2 regions of the Sporosarcina sp. FSL W7-1349 genome follow, and region 2 is predicted to be linked to the other one. Evidence: predicted binding sites of a transcription regulator. Region 2 holds the regulator's gene; the other holds the start of a gene.
What was found. Region 2 encodes LexA, which represses DNA repair genes until DNA is damaged. Its sites were predicted from a motif close to CGAACATATGTTCG; they were not measured.
Positions count from the first base shown of each region.

Region 1: uvrB (excinuclease ABC subunit UvrB) is a predicted target of LexA. The motif match lies at 4,102-4,115, and genes of this name have one in related genera.

Region 1 is NZ_JBBOOK010000003.1:60,561-70,942, forward strand. Features, by position in the region: gene MKY41_RS18885 (ABC transporter ATP-binding protein) at 1-385, shown strand, start outside; gene MKY41_RS18890 (ABC transporter permease) at 369-1,574, shown strand; gene MKY41_RS18895 (IDEAL domain-containing protein) at 1,716-1,958, shown strand; gene MKY41_RS18900 (phosphoribosyltransferase family protein) at 2,153-2,704, opposite strand; gene MKY41_RS18905 (NCS2 family permease) at 2,717-3,790, opposite strand; purine riboswitch at 3,904-4,004, opposite strand; gene uvrB (excinuclease ABC subunit UvrB) at 4,182-6,167, shown strand; gene uvrA (excinuclease ABC subunit UvrA) at 6,174-9,047, shown strand; gene MKY41_RS18920 (DUF4097 family beta strand repeat-containing protein) at 9,131-10,294, shown strand.
Region 2 is NZ_JBBOOK010000001.1:1,328,563-1,338,944, reverse strand. Features, by position in the region: gene miaA (tRNA (adenosine(37)-N6)-dimethylallyltransferase MiaA) at 1-823, shown strand, start outside; gene hfq (RNA chaperone Hfq) at 884-1,108, shown strand; gene MKY41_RS06700 (trimeric intracellular cation channel family protein) at 1,159-1,764, opposite strand; gene MKY41_RS06695 (methionine gamma-lyase family protein) at 1,962-3,176, shown strand; gene lexA (transcriptional repressor LexA) at 3,359-3,979, opposite strand; gene yneA (cell division suppressor protein YneA) at 4,159-4,476, shown strand; gene MKY41_RS06680 (YneB family resolvase-like protein) at 4,473-5,135, shown strand; gene MKY41_RS06675 (DUF896 domain-containing protein) at 5,203-5,436, shown strand; gene tkt (transketolase) at 5,531-7,537, shown strand; gene sirA (sporulation inhibitor of replication protein SirA) at 7,821-8,270, shown strand; gene MKY41_RS06660 (YneF family protein) at 8,503-8,727, shown strand; gene MKY41_RS06655 (DMT family transporter) at 8,924-9,805, shown strand; gene MKY41_RS06650 (DUF4288 domain-containing protein) at 9,846-10,214, shown strand; gene MKY41_RS06645 (alpha/beta hydrolase) at 10,241-10,382, opposite strand, start outside.

The DNA.
Region 1 (10,382 bases), on a different contig from region 2:
CCGGATGGAGAAACGGCTGAAGTGGTTTCCAGCCCATTTCTCAAAAGGGATGCGCCAGAAAGTGATGATCATGTGCGCGTTCCTCGTGGAGCCTTCCCTCTATATTATTGATGAGCCGTTTGTCGGCCTGGACCCGCTCGGAATCCGCTCCCTGCTTGAACAAATAACCGATATGAAAGAGGGAGGGGCGTCGGTCCTCATGTCTACTCACGTCCTTTCGACAGCGGAGCGCTATTGCGACCGGATTATTTTGCTGCATGAAGGACGAGTGCGTGCGGCCGGTACGATGGATGACTTGCGGAAGGCGTTTGGACAACCTGGGGCCACTTTGGATGATTTGTATATTGCGATGACAGAGGACAATCACGATGAACGGCTTGCGTGAAATTTGGTCCAGCCGGTTCATCCATTATGTCACGGAACTTCAGAAATACTTGAAGTATGTGTTTACGGGCCATTTGGCGATTGTCCTGATGTTTACAATTGGTGCAGGAGGCTATGCATATAGTGAATGGTTGAAGGAGGTCCCGGCCGATTTTCCGGCGGTTCTTATTACTTCCATTGTCATTGCGGCCGTATTGGCCTATTCGCCGGCAGTGACTCTATTGAAACCGGCCGATATGGTATTCTTCCTGCCGTTCGAGGAGAAGATGGGGCATTATATTGGACGGGCCTTGCGCTGGACAACCTTCTCCCAATTGGCGCTGCCATTGATCTTATACATCGTCGCCTTGCCGTTGCTATCGGCGACTGAAACGGGTTCAAAGGTTATCTTACTATGGCTTGCCGTTTTCATCGTTGTGATTAAATGGATTTTCGTCGAAACAGAATATTTTTTCCGTCACACATTTTCCGGTGGAGGCATATGGAAGGACCGGCTGATTCGTTTCGTTTTGGCAGCCCTTTACATTTATTGTTGGCTTGGGCCGTCCCCTGTTGTTGCAGTCGGGTTTTTAGCGTTGATCAGTTTGTATGGAGCGTATTGGCGGAAAAGGAAGAGTGCAAAACCGTTCCCTTATGAGCATTTCATTGAGTTGGAACAAAATCGGATGATGCGATTTTATCGATTCGCCAATTATTTTACGGATGTGCCTCATTTGCAAGGCTCTGTCAGCAGAAGGGGATGGCTTGGTTTCCTGATGGGAAGGCCGCAGTTCCATAACCCGGCGCCCCAATTCTATTTATTGGTCCGGACTTTCATTCGGACGGATGATATTTTCTGGTTGTGGGTGAGGCTGACCGCGCTATCGATCGTAGGAGTCGTCTTAATACCGTTCCCGATCGTTTCGTTCATCTATGTCGGTGCGCTTGCCTTTGCTTCCGCCGTGCAATTAATTCACGCTTTACGGGCAGGCGACGATTTCCGCATGGATCGGCTGTTTCCCGAAAAGGAGGACTCCCGTCCATCGGCAATCCGGAAATTGGTTAGGCTAGTCCAATGGATCCAGATTATATTGGTTGGATTAGCGGCGTTTATAACTTATGGATTGTCAATGACTCCATTATTCATCATAGCCGTCATGCTCATTATTTCCGAGGCTACGATACGATTGACGCAAGAAAAGAAAGAGTGAAATTGGTTAGGAAAGACCTATTTGTAATGAAATTCATTTCAATCTAGTGTAAGTGATTCAAAAGAAGGAATATTCAAAAAACCCTTGCAACTTCCTGTGCGTATTAGATATAATAAATAAAAGGCATCAGAGGTGAGCGAGATGGAAAACAACTATTCGTATGCTGAATTCTTGAAAGCCGTTGGTAAAAACAGTTCATCGCTCCAAGCGGAAAAATTGTTGAATGAAATCTACATGGATCTGTTTCTCAAACATATTCACCGGGAGCAAACGAAAAAAAGGCTCGTACAGTTAATTGATGATGCGCTTGACCGTCGGGATGAAAAGGCATTTCTGTTGTACACAGAAAGCCTTGCTAAATTGGAAAACCAAGAACAAGAATAAACTTGAAACGAAACGCCGCATATGCAACATGCGGCGTTTTAGTATGTAAAAAAAAGGTTCGACCCATAGAAGGCTATTTTAAAGTTACTCTATGATACATGATACATGGTGTACAGCCTATTTTCCTAGCTACCATGTTGCGTCTGATCCACCTAAAAAAAGTCAGCCCATTAGTCAGGCTGACTTTAACTTATTTACTCACCGTTTTCATTCACAATTAGTGGTAGTTTCTCTAGAAAAATGATATCGTCCCGATCGGCTGCGTCGCCTTCTGCTAAAATGGCGGCTTGGGCTACGATGTTTGCGCCTGCGCTTTCTACAAGTTCTGCGAGCGCGCGAAGGGATTCACCAGTGCTGATGACGTCATCAATCAAGGCGACGCGTTTCCCTTTGATGAAATCTGCATCAAGTCGATCGAGGCAGAGGAATTGTTCTTGTTTTGTAGTAATGGAATTTACTTTGGTAATCAAAGGACTCTCCATATAGGATTTCACTGATTTCCTTGCGACGATATAGCGTGGCATTTCCAGAAGTTTTGACAACTCATGGACAAATGGAATTCCTTTTGCTTCAGCTGTGATGAGAATGTCAACGGCTGGCAATTTTTCTACTAGTAATGGTGCAGCGACAGTAACCATTTCTGTATCCCCAAGAAGAACAAAACTTGCAATGCTTACTGACTCGGAAATGGGAATGATGGGAAGCTCTCTTGTTAATCCGCCAACCTCAAGTGTGTATGTTTTCATAGTGATCCTCCATTAGAAACCGAAAAGATTTATTAAAAATTGTATGATGATACCGGATAGCATGCCAAGGAAAGGATCTGTAATAGCAGTGACGATCATGGTGATGCCGCCGACAATACCAGTACCCGCACCTTCACCCGTCAATGCTGTGATAGCATTACTTGGAAGCGTAACGATCGCACCGAGGACGAATAAAAAGCCTGCAATGGAAGCGCTCGGTACATATTTCCCGATCTTAGGAAGTAGACCTGTAACCAAGATAATGGCCATTAAAACCATCATCAAGACCCCGGACCAGACAGCATGAGGTGCACTTGCTGTTGCTGAAATGACAATTTCTACGGGAGCTCCTCCGAATAGGGAAGACACCATGTCCGCTAAACTACTGATAATCGTTATGATATCCACATTGACACTTGAATTCGCGATCTCGCCGTTTATTTTACCGAAAGCGATATTAGCTCCGATGTTTAAACAGACCATTGCCAACGCCCCACGAATGACCATAGGATTTACAATTAATTTTTGTAAGTGAAATCCTTCTTTAATGGCGGGCCGTTCGGTTGAATCCTTGCTTTCTTTTTTCAGAAAAGCATAGACGATGCTGGAAAGGATAACCGATGCTGTAATGGTATAAACTAAATCCTTCGTTGCAAAATAGACGATCAGTGCGCTAAACATAGAAGTAATACCAACGATGCGATCGCTTTTCGCCATATCCCATGCCACTTTAGATAGCATAATTCCCACACCGGCCATCATACCTGTTGTAATAATAGGGCCGATCCAATCAATCAATGACTCCAAAACACCAAAGAGACCGATCACCAAAAGGACGCAGGCTCCGAAGAAAATCATAGAGAGACGTTCTCTCATATTTTTCCCCATTGTTCCAGCCAATGTAATGGTTTCAGCCTGATATGAAATAACCGCAACATTACTCGTTGCCGCATTTCCAAAAGCCCCTACCATAAAAGCAAGTGCTGTTGGAATGGAGGCGAACCCAAACGTTAGTGCAAGCAATCCTTGAGGTAGTGCATTTAATACCCCACTGAGTGCTGCTAGTATATCTTTCCAAATGTCCATCTAGTTCTCCCTTCACTACGCCACCGTACCCGGAAACAACAAAATAGACTATTTGTGATGCACAACTCAAATAAGATGGAGACATTCCAAATAAATTGAAATGTCCCCACGAATAGAAGAAATGTACCAGCCGTAGTAGAACAATTAAGGTTGCTCCGTAGAAACTCCCGAACCAGATTATCAGGATTATACAGGGGTAATAAAATGTAATTTTCGTTATAAAAATAGCATACTCTAAGCGCGTGTACAAGTGTAAAAAAATGTTAATGAATGTTTGCCAAGTAGTAAATGTACAGAAGCAAAAGGTTTGAAAAACACACGTTCGTTTTTATTAGGTGAATAAAAGGGAATGTGATAAAATGGAGGCAATTCATGTTGGGAGTGTTTGATTATGAAGAATTATCAATTCGACTTACAAGCTCCTTATTCACCGTCAGGCGATCAACCTTCGGCCATCTCCAGTTTAGTGGAAGGGCTGGCGAAAGGGAAAAAACACCAGACTTTGCTGGGAGCGACTGGAACAGGCAAGACGTTCACCATTTCGAACGTCGTGAAAGAAATTAATCGACCAACCTTGGTCATTGCACATAATAAAACATTGGCAGGTCAGCTATATAGTGAGTTTAAGGAGTTCTTTCCGAATAATGCGGTAGAGTACTTTGTCAGTTTCTATGATTATTATCAGCCGGAAGCGTATGTCCCTCAAACAGATACGTACATTGAAAAAGACTCCAGTATCAACGACGAGATCGATAAATTGCGCCACTCGGCCACATCGTCTTTGTTCGAACGGAATGATGTCCTGATTGTCGCATCCGTATCATGCATCTACGGCCTCGGTTCGCCGGAGGAATACCGGAACCATCTCATTTCGTTGCGTCCGGGCATGGAAATCGAACGGAATGTGTTGCTTCGGAGATTGGTGGACAACCTGTATGAGCGCAATGATGTCAACTTCACTCGAGGAACGTTTCGGGTGCGCGGAGACGTCGTGGAAGTACTCCCAGCCTCACAGGACGAACATTGCTTGCGTATCGAATTTTTCGGGGATGAAATCGAACGGATTCGCGAAGTCGATGCGTTGACGGGAGAAATTTTGGGAGAACGGGAACATGTCGCCATCTTCCCGGCTTCCCACTTCGTCACCGGCGAAGCGAAAATGGTGAAGGCAATCGAGAATATTGAAATTGAATTGGAAGAGCAATTGAAGATTTTACGGGAACAGGACAAGCTACTCGAAGCGCAACGCTTGGAGCAACGCACGCGTTACGACCTTGAAATGATGCGTGAAATGGGCTTCTGTTCCGGGATTGAGAACTACTCCAGGCATTTGACGCTGCGTCCGCCTGGTGCAACACCTTACACCCTCCTAGACTATTTTCCAGATGACTTTTTAATTGTGGCGGATGAAAGCCATGTCACTTTGCCGCAAATCCGCGGTATGTACAACGGGGACCAAGCGCGTAAAAAAGTGCTGGTCGACCACGGTTTCCGACTGCCCTCCGCATTGGATAACCGGCCGCTCATGTTCGAAGAATTCGAACGGTATATCCACCGGGCCATCTATGTGTCCGCCACTCCAGGACCATATGAAATCGAACATACGCCGGAAATGGTGGAGCAGATTATCCGTCCGACCGGCCTGTTGGATCCGATTATCGAAGTCCGTCCGATTGAAGGCCAGATTGATGACCTACTGGACGAAATCCAACAGCGGGTGGAAAGGAACGAACGAGTGCTCATCACTACGTTGACCAAGAAAATGTCCGAGGACCTGACAGACTATTTGAAAGATGTTGGCGTCAAGGTCAATTACCTTCATTCTGAAATCAAAACGCTTGAACGGATTGAAATCATCCGGGAGTTGCGGCTCGGTACGTACGATGTCCTCATCGGCATCAACTTGCTGCGGGAAGGGCTGGATATCCCGGAAGTGTCATTGGTCGCCATCCTCGATGCGGATAAAGAAGGGTTCCTCCGTTCCGAACGGTCGCTGATTCAGACGATCGGCCGCGCAGCGCGGAATTCGAACGGACATGTCATCATGTACGCGGATCGGATGACCGACTCGATGACAAAAGCAATCGAAGAAACGAAGCGGCGCCGTGAAATCCAAATGGCGTACAACGAAAAACATGGCATCATACCGAAGACAATCCAAAAAGAAGTACGTGATGTCATCCGGGCTACACAAGTGGCGGACGAAGCCGTGTCCTATATCGATAAAGTGACAGAAGGAAAGAAATTGACGAAAGAAGAGAAGACTGCACTTCTTGCGACGTTGGAGTCTGAGATGAAGGAAGCGGCTAAAGCGCTTGACTTTGAACGCGCTGCCGAATTACGCGATACCATTTTGGAATTGAAAGCGGAAAGGTAGATAGCAATGAAAAATACTGAAATTGTCATACAAGGAGCACGGGCGCATAATCTCAAAAATATTGACGTCCGCATCCCGAGGGACCGGCTCGTCGTCATGACGGGGCTATCCGGTTCAGGAAAGTCCTCTCTTGCATTCGATACGATCTATGCAGAAGGACAGCGCCGATACGTAGAATCGTTGTCGGCCTACGCACGTCAATTTCTTGGCCAGATGGACAAGCCGGACGTCGATGCGATTGAAGGGTTGTCCCCCGCGATTTCCATCGATCAGAAGACAACGAGCCGTAATCCGCGTTCCACCGTCGGAACTGTAACGGAAATCTATGATTATTTGCGTCTTTTATTCGCACGGATTGGAAAGCCGATTTGTCCGATTCATGGGACTGAAATATCATCTCAAACGGTGGAGCAAATGGTGGATCGGCTGATGGAACTGCCGGAGCGTACCAGGATCCAAGTGCTGGCGCCCGTCGTCTCGGGCCGTAAAGGGACGCATGCCAAACTGATTGAAGATATTAAGAAGCAAGGGTATGTCCGTATCCGGGTCAATGGGGAAACGATGGATCTGGATGACAATATCGAACTCAATAAAAATAAGAAACATTCGATTGAAGTGGTCATTGACCGGATTGTCATCAAAGCCGATATTGAAGCCCGCCTGAGCGATTCGCTTGAGTCTGCACTCCGTCTGGCAGAAGGGACCGTGCTGGTCGATGTGATTGATGGAGAGGAAATCCTGTTCAGCGAACATCACGCTTGTCCGCTATGCGGGTTTTCGATCGGTGAGTTGGAACCGAGGATGTTTTCATTTAACAGTCCGTTCGGTGCTTGTCCGGAATGCGATGGGTTGGGATCGAAACTGGAGGTCGACGCCGAGTTGGTCATCCCGGATTCGTCCCGTTCGTTGAAAGACCATGCCATCGCTCCGTGGGAACCGACGAGTTCGCAATACTACCCCGAATTGTTGAAAACGGTGGCGGAACATTTTGGGATTCCAATGGACGCGCCTGTCAGTGAGTTGCCGGAAGAGGACCTCAATAAAATACTTTACGGTTCGAAGGATGAAAAAATCCGTTTTCGCTACACGAATGAGTTCGGAGGAACCCGGGACAACAACATTTACTTTGAAGGGGTGCTGGCCAATGTCGCGCGCCGCTTCAAGGAGACATCTTCCGACTTTATCCGGGAACAGATGGAGAAGTACATGGCGCAGCGACCATGTCCGACATGCCATGGCTACCGCCTCAAAGAAGAGACGTTGGCAGTGAAGGTGAACAACGTCCATATCGGACATGTGACGGAATTGTCGATCATGGAGGCGGACCAGTTTTTCAAGGAACTCCAACTCTCCAAGAAAGATGCGCAAATTGCGAAGTTGATCTTGCGTGAGATTGATGAAAGGCTCGGGTTCCTGATCAATGTCGGCCTTGATTATTTAACTTTATCAAGGGCTGCCGGCACATTGTCGGGCGGAGAAGCGCAGCGGATCCGTCTAGCCACACAAATCGGCTCCCGATTGACGGGCGTCCTTTACATCCTGGATGAACCGTCCATCGGGCTCCATCAACGGGATAACGATAGACTGATCGGCACCTTGCAAAGCATGCGTGATATCGGCAATACGTTAATTGTCGTGGAGCATGACGAAGATACGATGATGGCAGCCGATTATTTGATCGATATCGGACCGGGAGCAGGCGTTTCCGGTGGACAAATTGTTTCTGCCGGAACACCGGAAGAGGTCATGGCAGACCCCGCTTCCTTGACGGGCCAGTATTTGAGTGGCAAAATGTTCATCCCGTTGCCATTGGAGCGGAGAGAAAATGATGGCCGGAAAGTCGTCGTCAAAGGTGCATCCGAGAACAACTTGAAAGATGTCGATGCCGAGTTCCCGCTAGGGCAATTCATTGCGGTGACCGGGGTTTCCGGATCTGGAAAAAGTACATTGGTCAATGAAGTGCTGCATAAAGTGCTCGCACAAAAATTGAACCGTTCTAAACAGAAACCGGGCCAATACGAGTCGGTCACGGGCATTGAGGAGTTGGAGAAAGTCATCGACATCGACCAGTCGCCGATCGGCAGGACGCCGCGATCAAACCCGGCAACATATACGGGGGTCTTTGATGATATCCGTGATGTCTACGCAGCAACCAACGAAGCGAAAGTGCGCGGCTACAAGAAAGGGAGATTCAGCTTCAACGTGAAAGGCGGCCGCTGTGAAGCTTGCCGAGGGGATGGCATCATCAAGATTGAAATGCACTTCTTGCCGGACGTCTATGTCCCATGTGAAGTATGCCACGGAAAACGATATAATCGCGAAACGTTAGAAGTCACATATAAAGGGAAGAATATTGCGGATGTCTTGGCGATGACTGTGGAGGATGCGCTTCAATTTTTTGAGAACATCCCGAAAATCAGCCGCAAACTCCAAACGATTGTCGATGTCGGCCTTGGCTACGTACAACTGGGCCAGCCGGCAACCACTTTGTCGGGAGGAGAGGCGCAGCGGGTGAAATTGGCATCCGAGCTGCATAAGCGCTCCAATGGGAAGTCATTCTATATTCTGGACGAGCCGACAACGGGGCTTCATGTCCATGACATTGCGAAGCTTCTGACTGTCTTGCAACGGCTGGTCGATACGGGGAATACGGTCCTCGTCATCGAGCATAATCTCGATGTCATTAAAACGGTCGATCATATTATCGACCTAGGTCCGGAAGGCGGAGATAAGGGCGGCCAAATTATCGCGACAGGCACACCCGAGATGGTGACGGAAGTGGAACAATCCTATACAGGCCGCTATTTAAGACCGATTCTCGAACGGGATCGGGAGCGAATGAATGACATTATGGAAGAAGCAGAAAAAGCCGCGGAATGAAACCTTTAGTCTATCGATTCGTATATATGGATAATGGAGATAAATAATTTCCAAGCGACACACACTGACTAGGAGGCGTAATCATGCAAAATGAACGGAAACGTATTTTGGCTATGCTGGAAAACGGAACGATCACGACGGACGAGGCACTGACACTTCTAGAAAAATTGGGACCATCTCAACATCAGACGAAGCCGGCTGAGGATCAAGAGGACGGGCAGGCTGCACGTACCGAGGAGCCGTCACATTCCGAAGAACGGAAAAGCGGGGGAAATCGGAGAGGACAACATACAGCAGATGATTTCCTGGAAGATTTAAAAAGAGACTTTACGAATGTCAGCGACCGATTCATGCAGTTTATGCAAACAGCTGTGCAAAAAGTCAAATCCTTTGATTTTGATGTGCCGTTCGGAAATGCAGTTACGTTTACCCATGCCATGAATATGCCGGCGACGGGTATCAAGGAAATCGTCTTCGACATCGACAATGGAAAAGTGACGGTGACCCGCAGCGAGACGGATGAGGTGCAAGCGGTGTTTCATGTGAGGACATACAATAGCGATTCCGAGGAAGCGGCAAAACGGGATTTCCTCGAAAAACTGATTTTCCTCAATGATCATGGCAAGCTGCGGATCATGAGTGACATGAAAATGACACAAGTCAATGTCGGATTGCAAGTCCCGGCGGCTGAATATGAGGCTGTGACCGCAAAATTGCTGAACGGTTCCTTCAGTTTGCAAGATCTTAATGCCGAAAAACTACGAATCAAAACAGGAAACGGAAAAGTGGAAGTTTCCGGCCTGGAATTCCAGGAAGCTGAGTTGGAGACTGCCAACGGCTCGATCCATCTGAGCGGCGTATCGGGACGAAAACTCGAAGCCGAGACTTTGAATGGCCGCGTCTACATCGATGGGGCGCTGAAAGATGTGGAAGCCCAATCGCTCAACGGTCATGTCGTCGTAACGACAACGGATAGCGAAGCCGAAAGAATCGATGTCAAGTCGATGAGCGGTTCCATCGAAATCTACATCCCGTCGAATGTAGCTTTAAGTGGAGAGGTTACTTCCAATATGGGACGTCTGGATTTGCAACTAGATGACATCGACCGAATTGCCGAACAGGAACAGCTATTCCACAGATCCATCCGTTTCAGGAAAGAAAGCATCGACACTTCCAACCCGCTCCATATTACGGGCGAAGCGAAGACTGGATCTGTCCTTGTGTGCTATAACGCCAATCATAAATAAGACGGTTGTTTCAGAATTAAACGAAGAGTGGAGGGGGAATCCTTGGATTCCTCCCTCCGCTTTTTTTGTTTATTGGGGATTTGGGAGT
Region 2 (10,382 bases):
TTCCATGCAGGTATATAAAGGGCTCGATATCGGTACGGCCAAGATCACCTTTGAGGAAATGGATAGCGTGCCTCATCATTTATTTGATTTCAAAGAGCCGGATGAGCCGTTTTCGGTTGCCAATTATCAGAGAGCGGTGAGGGGTTGCATTGACGAGGTGCAGCAACGTGGGAAATTTCCGATCATCGTCGGCGGGACCGGATTGTATGTTCAGTCGGTCCTGTTCGATTTCCGATTCACGGAAGAGGCGGCCGATTTGGAAGTGCGGGAGCGGCTTGAGCGGGAACTGGAAGAGCAAGGTGCCGCCGCATTGTATGAACGGTTAGTTGCCGCTGATCCGGCAAGTGCAGAGAAGATCCACCCAAATAATCATCGACGGCTCATCCGGGCGCTTGAAATCATCGAAGTGACCGGGAAGACGAAGGCGGACCATGAGGATGATGCGGGGCGGGCTCCTTTGTACCGCCATTTGATCATCGGGCTTGATATGGACCGGGAGCTGTTATATGAACGTATCAATCTCCGGGTCGATTTGATGATGGAAAACGGGCTTCTCGATGAAGTGCGAAGTTTATGGGAGCAAGGAATCCGCGGAGTGCAGTCCGTGCAGGCGATCGGGTACAAGGAGTTATACAGTTATTTGGAAGGCGAGACTACGCTCGAAGCCGCTGTCGAAGCGATCAAGAAAAACACACGGAATTACGCCAAGCGACAATTGACGTATTTCCGCAACAAAATGGAAATCGCTTGGTTTGACGCAGAACAAGGGACAACGGAAATTCTAGAGAAAATATCTGAATTGATGAAGGATTTTGAAAGGTAGAAGCGAATTAAGTACAATAGGTAATAGAAATATAGGCTGGACAACGGGAGGATTCGACAAATGGCGCAAGGAAATATGCAGGATGTTTTTTTAAATTCGTTACGGAAAAACAATACATTTGTAACGGTATTCTTACTGAATGGATTTCAATTGAAAGGACTTATCAAATCGTATGATAATTACACGGTTCTGCTTGAATCAGACGGCAAACAGCAATTGATCTACAAACATGCGATTTCTACATACGTCCCATCCAAACCGGTCGTATTGAAAGAAGATGAATAAGGGGAAAAGCGGAATTGGGTCTGGTTGGTGCCCGGTTCCGTTTTTTGTATTTATTCCTTCTGCAGTTTTCCTTTCGGTAATTTGATTTGAAAAACGACCGACAGGATGCGCAATCCAGCGGTCACGATCAACAAGCAATAAAGAGCGAGATCGCTTTTGAATAGCCCCAGTCCAACAAGAAACCCGGCCAATGCGGCCCAGCTTGCGTAAATTTCATCTTTGAAGACGAGCGGCTTTCGGCCTGCCAGGATATCCCGCAAAACGCCGCCCCCCGAACCCGTCAACACTGCGGCTACGATGACCGCAAACAAGGACATGTCCAAATCGATGGCAAGCATGGCCCCCTGGATGGCGAACGCGCCGAGTCCGATCGCATCGAAATAGGAGCCCCACCGGTTCCAAGGGGACAGAACGTATTTGGAGAAAAAGAAAATGAGGACAATCAAGAACGTCGCCACAAAAAACAGGAAATGCTGGCTCCATAATACATCCACCGGCACGCCGATTAGCACATTCCGCATCGCACCCCCGCCAAAAGCAGTGATCATGCCCAATATATAGACACCCAAAAAATCATAATCCTCTTCCATTGCGACAATTGCCCCTGATATGGCAAATGCCGCAGCCCCGATAAAACTGAACACATCCCAAGCCAAAAGAGCCCCTCCATTCGAAAGCCCGGTCCATTAAGATTCTATTGTTTACAATATTGCATAATCTTCCTGTGGAGTAAAGCCGCATCTTGACCTCTGGCAAAGGACTGTTAAGATGGGAAAGAATACTTAAAAGAATGGGGAATATCAATATGCAAGTGGAACGATATGATGAATCACTTTGGGAACAAGCGGAAGCCATGGAACTGAAACTGGCTCCGTACTTCAAGACGATTGAACGAACTGCGTTTACCAATCAGCGGAAAGTGCTCGCCGCTTTCCGTCATAATAAAGTGAGCGATTTCCATCTGACCGGCTCGACTGGATATGGTTATGACGACAGCGGCCGGGATGTGTTGGAACGCGTGTATGCCGATGTATTCGGCGCAGAAGCTTGTCTCGTACGCAATCAGATCATCTCCGGAACGCATGCAATTTCCATCAGCCTGTTCGGTATTTTACGCCCCGGCGATGAACTGCTGTACATTACAGGAAAACCGTACGACACGTTGGAGTCGATCGTATCCGGGAAAGGGAAGGATACCGGCTCGCTTGCCGACTATGGGATCGGCTATCGCCATATCGATTTGCTGGAAGATGGCTCTGTCGACTTTGATCAAGTGGCGACGAGTATCAAGCCGACTACGAAAATGATTGGCATACAGCGCTCGAAAGGATATTCGGACCGCCCTTCCTTCACCGTTGGACAGATTGAAGAAATGGTGCGTTTTGTGAAAGACATCCATCCGGAAGTGATCGTCTTCGTCGATAATTGCTACGGCGAATTTGTCGAGGAGCAGGAGCCGACCGAGGTCGGAGCAGACTTGATGGCGGGCTCTCTCATTAAAAACCCGGGTGGGGGATTGGCACGCACCGGCGGATACATCGCAGGCAAAGCAGATCTTGTGGAAAAATGTGCATACCGGATGACGTCGCCTGGGCTCGGAGCGGAAGCGGGTGCTTCGCTTGATACGCTATTGGAAATGTATCAGGGTTTCTTCCTAGCGCCTCATGTCGTGAGCCAAGCGCTAAAAGGGGCTTTATTCACGGCTGCGTTGTTGGAAAGCTACGGCATGCGGACGACGCCCCATTATTCGGAGAAACGGACCGATTTGATCCAATCGGTGTCGTTTGATACGGCGAAGCAGATGATTGCATTTTGCCAAACGATCCAAGAGAACTCGCCAATTGATGCGCATTTTGCGCCGGAGCCGTCCTATATGCCGGGCTACGCTGACGATGTCATCATGGCGGCCGGCACTTTCATCCAAGGTTCCAGCATCGAATTGACCGCAGACGGCCCGATCCGTCCCCCATATACGGCGTACGTCCAAGGTGGATTGACGTATGAGCATGTGAAAGCCGCAGTGCTGGCCTCGACATGGAAGCTGGTTCAAGGGAACTTGCTAGGGTAGTAAGCGTTGGAGGGGGGACTGACATGACTCGTGCGAACTGTCGTGGAGAAAGTTGGAACTGTCATGGCAATCGGCCGAACTGTCATGGCTAACATGGATACTATCATACCCCCTTCTCCCCCCTTCAACCAAAAAAGAGCTGCCTACTACGCCATTTAAGCGTAGGGCAGCTCTTTTTACATTCAATGAATCATACGATAAACGCCGACGACTTTTCCAAGGATGGTGACATTGTTAACGATGATCGGATCCATGGAAGGGTTCTCCGGTTGAAGGCGGAAATAGTCTTTCTCTTTAAAGAACCGTTTGACCGTGGCTTCGTCTTCATCCGTCATGGCAACGACGATTTCGCCGTTCTGGGCTGTTTGCTGTTGCTTGACGACGACATGATCCCCGTTCAAGATTCCCGCGTCAATCATACTTTCCCCGACAATCTCCAGCATGAACAGGTTATCTTCGCTCGTGCCGAATGATTCAGGAAGGGGGAAATACTCCTCAATGTTTTCCACAGCAGTGATCGGAAGCCCCGCTGTAACTTTCCCGACAAGCGGAACATGAAGCACTCCCGGTTTCATCGCATCGAGCCCTTCCGGATCGAGCACTTCAATCGCGCGCGGTTTCGTAGGGTCCCGGCGGATATACCCTTTGCTTTCCAGCCTTGCCAAATGGCCATGGACAGTAGAACTGGATGCAAGGCCGACCGCTTCCCCGATTTCACGAACGGATGGCGGGTACCCTTTCGCTCTGACTTCATCTTTAATGAAAGTCAAAATATCCTCTTGCCTCTTTGAAATCTTCTTCAAATCATTCACCTCTCAACTAACAATCTAGTAAATTATAGGTTTTCTTAATTTCCAGTATAACAGGTGTTCGGCTAATAAGCAAACGCAAGTTCGAAAAAAGAGGTTGACAAGTACGAGTGTATGTTCGTATAATGAGAACAAGTATTCCGAACTTATATTCGTACGGGGGGATTTTTAACATGGCTTTCATTAAAAACAACTCTTATATCATACTTATTTTTGCTATTTGTATCGGTGCGACATTGGTGGGAACGTATAAAATGGCGAAAGAGCAGTCTTATACGGAAATCACCATTACGGAAGGCGACACGCTTTGGGGACTTTCATCTGTCTATTCAACTGATGATATGCCGAGGGACCAATGGATACGGGAAGTGATCGCGATGAATGATCTTTCGAATGACATGATCGTGAAAGGCGATACGCTGCGCCTGCCTGTCGGGGAAGTGGACTTGCCTCATATAGGAAAACATCAGATGGCGGGGATCGGACAATGAGCCTGGACGTGAAAACATGCGTTATTTATTGCCGTGTCAGCACGGAAAAAGACACTCAGGAAATGTCGTTGAGCCGGCAGAAAGAGGAATTGGAGGCGTTAGCCGGACAACTGGGCTTCCAAATGATAGAGGCGTTTGTCGACAAGCATAGCGGGTATGATATAGAAAGGGAAGGCTTGCTGCAACTCCTCGACTATGTGCGTGATGAAGGGATCGATGCCGTCCTTGTCCAGGATGAGACGAGGCTGGGCCGGGGGAATGCGCGGATGGCCATCCTGCACTTGCTGGCTAAGACGGATACCGCCATATATTCGCATCACGATAACGGTCCCATCGCTCTCAATGAAATGGATACGATGCTTCTGGAGATTTTGTCGATTGTCGAAGAGTATCAGCGCAAGCTCCATAACGCAAAGATCCGACGAGGGATGCAACGCGCGGTCCGGGAAGGGTATCGACCGGAACGAAATTTGAAAAACAGGGGTAATATGGAGGGGCGAGAAAGAATCGAGGTCCCGATTGGCGAGATTGTGGCGTTGCGTGAAAAAGGGCTGACATACGAAGAGATAACAGGCGTTTTGAAAGGATTAGGCCATGACATCAGCAAGGCGACGGTCCATCGGAGATATAAAGAGTATGAGCTAGGGCGCGAAGGCTAATTGATTGCACTTTCCGCCCAATTTGTATACGTTTCTCTTAAGCTCATATTTGGATGGAGGAACAGTCATGCTTTCAGAAGAGAAAATCAAACGGATCAATGAATTATCTAAAAAATCGAAGACAACCGGGCTTTCAATCGAAGAAGCGAAAGAACAGACCCAATTGCGGAAAGAGTATTTGGAAACCTTCCGTTCCACTATGAGGGATACCATTGAACATGTGAAAGTAATTGATCCAGAGGGCAATGACGTGACACCTGAAAAAGTGAAACGCGTCCGTGACGGCAAATATCTCAATTGACATGCGAAAGTATTTTGTCAATTGTATTTATGCCGCCCTTTGTCTAAAATGGAAGGTGTAGAAAATAGATGGAACGGGAAAGGATGTACTTTGCATGACCCAACAGATTGACCAATTAGCAATTGATACAATACGGACGCTTTCGATCGATGCAATCGAGAAGGCGAACTCCGGGCACCCCGGCTTGCCGATGGGCGCGGCTCCAATGGCCTATACACTATGGACAAAACATATGCACCATAACCCTTCAAACCCGGACTGGTTTAACCGCGATCGGTTTGTCCTATCCGCAGGGCATGGGTCCATGTTGCTTTATAGTTTGCTTCATCTTGCCGGTTACGGCCTTCCTATGGAAGAAATCAAAAACTTCCGCCAGTGGGGATCCAAAACCCCGGGGCACCCGGAATACGGGCACACTGTCGGAGTGGAAGCGACAACGGGCCCGCTTGGACAAGGGATTGGCATGGCAGTCGGGATGGCCATGGCGGAAAAACACCTGGCTGCTACCTATAACCAACCCGGCTTCGATATCGTCGACCATCATACGTACGCCCTTTGCGGAGATGGCGACTTGATGGAAGGTGTTGCGTCGGAAGCCATTTCACTGGCGGGTCATCTACAGCTGGATAAATTGATCGTCCTCTATGACAGCAATGATATTTCACTCGATGGAGATCTCCAAATGGCGTTTTCGGAAAATATCCAGAAACGTTTTGAATCATACGGGTGGAATTATTTGCGTGTGGAAGACGGCAATAATATCGGGTTGATTTCCAAAGCAATTGAAGATGCGAAGAAGAATTCCGGTGGACCGACGATCATCGAAGTGAAGACGGTCATCGGGTACGGATCGCCGAACCGGGCTGGCAAAGCCGATGCACACGGCATGCCGCTTGGGGAAGATGAGATGAAATTGACGAAGGAATATTACAAATGGACGTTTGAAGAGGACTTTCATGTTCCAGACGGCGTCTATGAAACATTCCAAGAAGCCGCCGAGAAGCTGGGCGTGCAAAAGGAACAGCAGTGGAACGAACTGTTCGAGCAATACGAGTCGAAGCACGCAGAGCTCGCACAGCAATTGAAAGATGCGATTGCCGGGAAGCTGCCGGAAGGCTTTGAACAAGCTCTTCCTTCTTATGAAACGGGTACATCGCATGCGACACGGTCTTCCTCCGGGGATGCCATTAATGCGATTGCTAAAGTGCTCCCTTCCTTCTTCGGTGGAAGCGCAGACCTTGCCGGGTCGAATAAAACGACGATTAAAGGCGCTGGAGATTTCCTCCCTGGCGATTACGCAGGGCGGAATATATGGTTTGGTGTCCGTGAATTCGCAATGGGCGCCGCTCTGAACGGAATGGCTCTCCACGGAGGCCTTCATGTGTTCGGCGGTACGTTCTTCGTCTTCAGTGACTACGTCCGTCCGGCAATCCGGCTATCCGCCCTGATGGGCGTTCCGGTAACGTATGTCTTCACTCATGACAGCGTGGCTGTCGGGGAAGATGGCCCGACTCATGAGCCGATTGAGCACTTGGCTTCTTTGCGGGCTATGCCGGGACTATCCGTTATCCGTCCGGCAGATGCGAACGAGACAATTGCCGCTTGGAACGTGGCCGTTACTTCGGAAAACCGTCCGACCGTCCTCGTGCTGTCGCGCCAAAACTTGAAAGTTCTGCCGACAACAGCGGAATCCGCGATGGACGGCGTGCAAAAAGGCGCTTATGTCGTCTCACCTGCTACGAAGGAACAGGCGGATGCTATCCTGATTGCAACTGGCTCTGAAGTGAATCTTGCCGTATCCGCTCAGGAACAACTCCGGGAAGAAGGAATCGATGCTTCAGTCGTTTCTATGCCGTCTTGGGATCTGTTCGAGCAGCAGGATGAAGCCTATAAGCAATCGATCCTTCCGAAAGAAGTGAAGGCTCGCCTGGCGATTGAAATGGGTTCTTCTCTCGGCTGGCATAAGTATACAGGCGACGCCGGTGATGTCTTGGCCATCGATACGTTCGGTGCGAGCGCGCCAGGCAATACTGTCATCCGCGAGTATGGATTTACCGAAGAGAATGTCGTCGCCAAAGTAAAATCATTGGTCCAACGCTAATCCACAGCTAAAATAAGGATCTTGCCTTGACTGGCAGATTCTAAGAATTCAATAATTGTTTGAGGACTCTTCGACGGATCTCGACATAGTCGGTTCCGTCGGGAGAGCTCTGTTAGAAGTGTCATGGGCTGTTCTGTATACCCGGGAATTTGGTTTACGGAACAGCCTTTTTATTCCTTTGTCGATTGTCGAACATTTCCGACAATAATAGAGTCATTCCTTTCCGCAAACTGACAACCTTTTCATGCAGCATCGTGTAAGCTTCAAATAGGAGGTGGATGTCATGAGATCGTACGGCATTTACAGAGTGAAAGAAAGGTATCAATCGTATATTATCGGACGAGAACGGCAATTGTATGATCTTCTGAAAAAAGATGGACGGCGGGCAGTGGATCAACAGCAGATCCATTACTTGTGCGAACACTTGGAAGAGGAGTTGATTGACAGCGCTATCATTTCCAATTTGGAAAGGGGATTTACGACAATGGAGCAGATGGACGGCGCATATCGCCTGACCCATCCGGTGAAAGGGTCGATTTCCATTACCTTGTCGTCTCATGCCCTTCATGTGAATTGCGATGGATCCCGGATGCTCGATTTGGATCTGTTCGTGGCGTTGTCCGCATCAGATGACCGTTTCTTCGCTATTATGGATGATCGTCGGGAATGGGGCTGGCTGAAGCCGGTCAAGACCGCAGATTTTGGTTTCGGGGGCGAAACGGTATCCTTATGAACAATTGCATAGAAGACCTACAAGAAGAGGCCACCGGTACGCAACCAAGCGGAGGAGGCTCTTTTTTTTATTTAAATGAATCCGCCTCTCGCCTATTTGTTCCAGCGGTAAGATGATTGTCCCGATCCGCTCCAACATTTGCAATCTGGTCATTGCCATTCGTGCCGGATATGGGGTATAATCCTTGATGGTAGCGTATATGCGAATTGCTGAAGTGAAGGAGGTATAGCGGATGAATCCAGTATGGTGGATCCTATTGATCATCGTCGCGCTAATTGGTGGTGTAGCTCTTGGGTTTTTCATTGCCCGTCGATATATGATGAAATATTTGCAAGATAACCCGCCAATCAATGAAGAGATGTTACGGATGATGATGATGCAGATGGGCCAAAAGCCTTCACAAAAGAAGATTAATCAAATGATGAATCAGATGAACAAAATCAGCAATAAAAAATAAAGGAATCCCGTTCTGCCGAGTAGGCGGGACAGTTCTGTAAAAAGCACAACCTTTTGGGGGTTGATTTGGATAGGGATTCCCAACGAACCGCTTTTTCTGTAGGATGTTCACACAGGAGAGGTGGTTTTTTGTTTCATCTCTATCCGACGGGATTGGAATTACCGACGGATGGGTTGGCGGAAAGGGGGAAGATGTCATGCGAAAGTATATCGGGGAACTGGCGCTGCTCGTGACGGCCATCATTTGGGGGAGCGGTTTTGTGGCGAGCGCGGTGGCGTTGGAGCATTATACCCCTTATCAAATCCTGGCGGCTCGATTTTTCATCGGCGCCCTCTTGTTAGGTGTGGTGTTTGCTAAGAAATTAAAGGGAATCCGAAAAAGCACTTTGTTGAAAGGGGCCGCTCTTGGATTTTTCCTCTATGTGGCGTTTGCACTTCAAACGGTCGGCTTGCAATATACGACGCCGTCGAAAAATGCCTTCCTCACGGCAGTCAATGTAGTCATCGTCCCGTTTCTCGGTTGGTTGATCTATAAGCGGAAAATTGACTGGTATGAACTGTCTGGGGCTGTGTTGGCTTTGATTGGGGTGGCTTTGCTTTCTTTGCAATTTTCGGCAGAGGTCAATGTCGGGGATGTGCTGACACTCTTTTGTGCCGTCGGGTTCGCTTTTCATATCTTTTTCACGGCGCGGTTTGTCAAGGAGGAAGATCCTGTCTTGTTGACACTTCTCCAAATGGCGACTGCATCGGTGATCGGCTTCGTTGTCGTCCTGTTCCGTGGGGAGACAGGATTTTCCATGGATCCGAACGGGGCCTTGCCACTGTTGTATTTGGCGGTTTTCTCGACGACGCTTGCGTTTTTATTGCAGACGATCGCCCAAAAGTTTATATCCGACACGAAGGCGGCAATCATCCTGGCGACCGAGTCGTTTTGGGGAATGGTGTTTTCCGTCATCCTCCTAAGCGAAGTGCTGACGCTGAAGATGCTGCTTGGCGCGTGTTTCATCCTGACCGCCATTTTGTTGTCCGAGACAAAGCCCGGATTTTTGAAAAAGAAACAGATAGAGAAGATTACGTAATACATATTAAAAGCGGGGAAATTGGAAAGGTGGGTTCCCAATGTCAATTGATAACTGTACATGGTTTACCGTCGCTCTTTTATATGAATCCGTTCATGAAGGGCAACCGGTGCGGGTGGATGCCGATTATAATGCGACGATGAAAACTTATGAAGAGAGCCATATTTTAGTGAAAGCCTCATCGTCGGAGGAAGCTTGCATTCTCGGCGAGCAACTTGGGAAGGACAATGAGCAGTCCTATGAGAACCAATACGGGGAAACCGTCCATTGGAAACTTGTCAAAGTGCTGGACTGCTTTGAACTGCTGGATGACGATATCGAAATGGGGATGGAAGTCTACTCACGTTTCCTTGTGACAACGAAGGATCAGAGCACGGAAGAAGTAATGGATCGCTTTTTCCAAGATTGAAATGAAAAACGCTGTTGGGCACTTGGTCAACAGCGTTTTTCATATGGAGAAAATCCGAATTGAACTAAAAACGTGCGCACGGTCTCTTCATAAGCTTCTGGATTGTCATTAAATGATTTGGCATGTGCTCCTTTTTCGAACAGCTTTAGCATCTTATCGCCTTGTTTC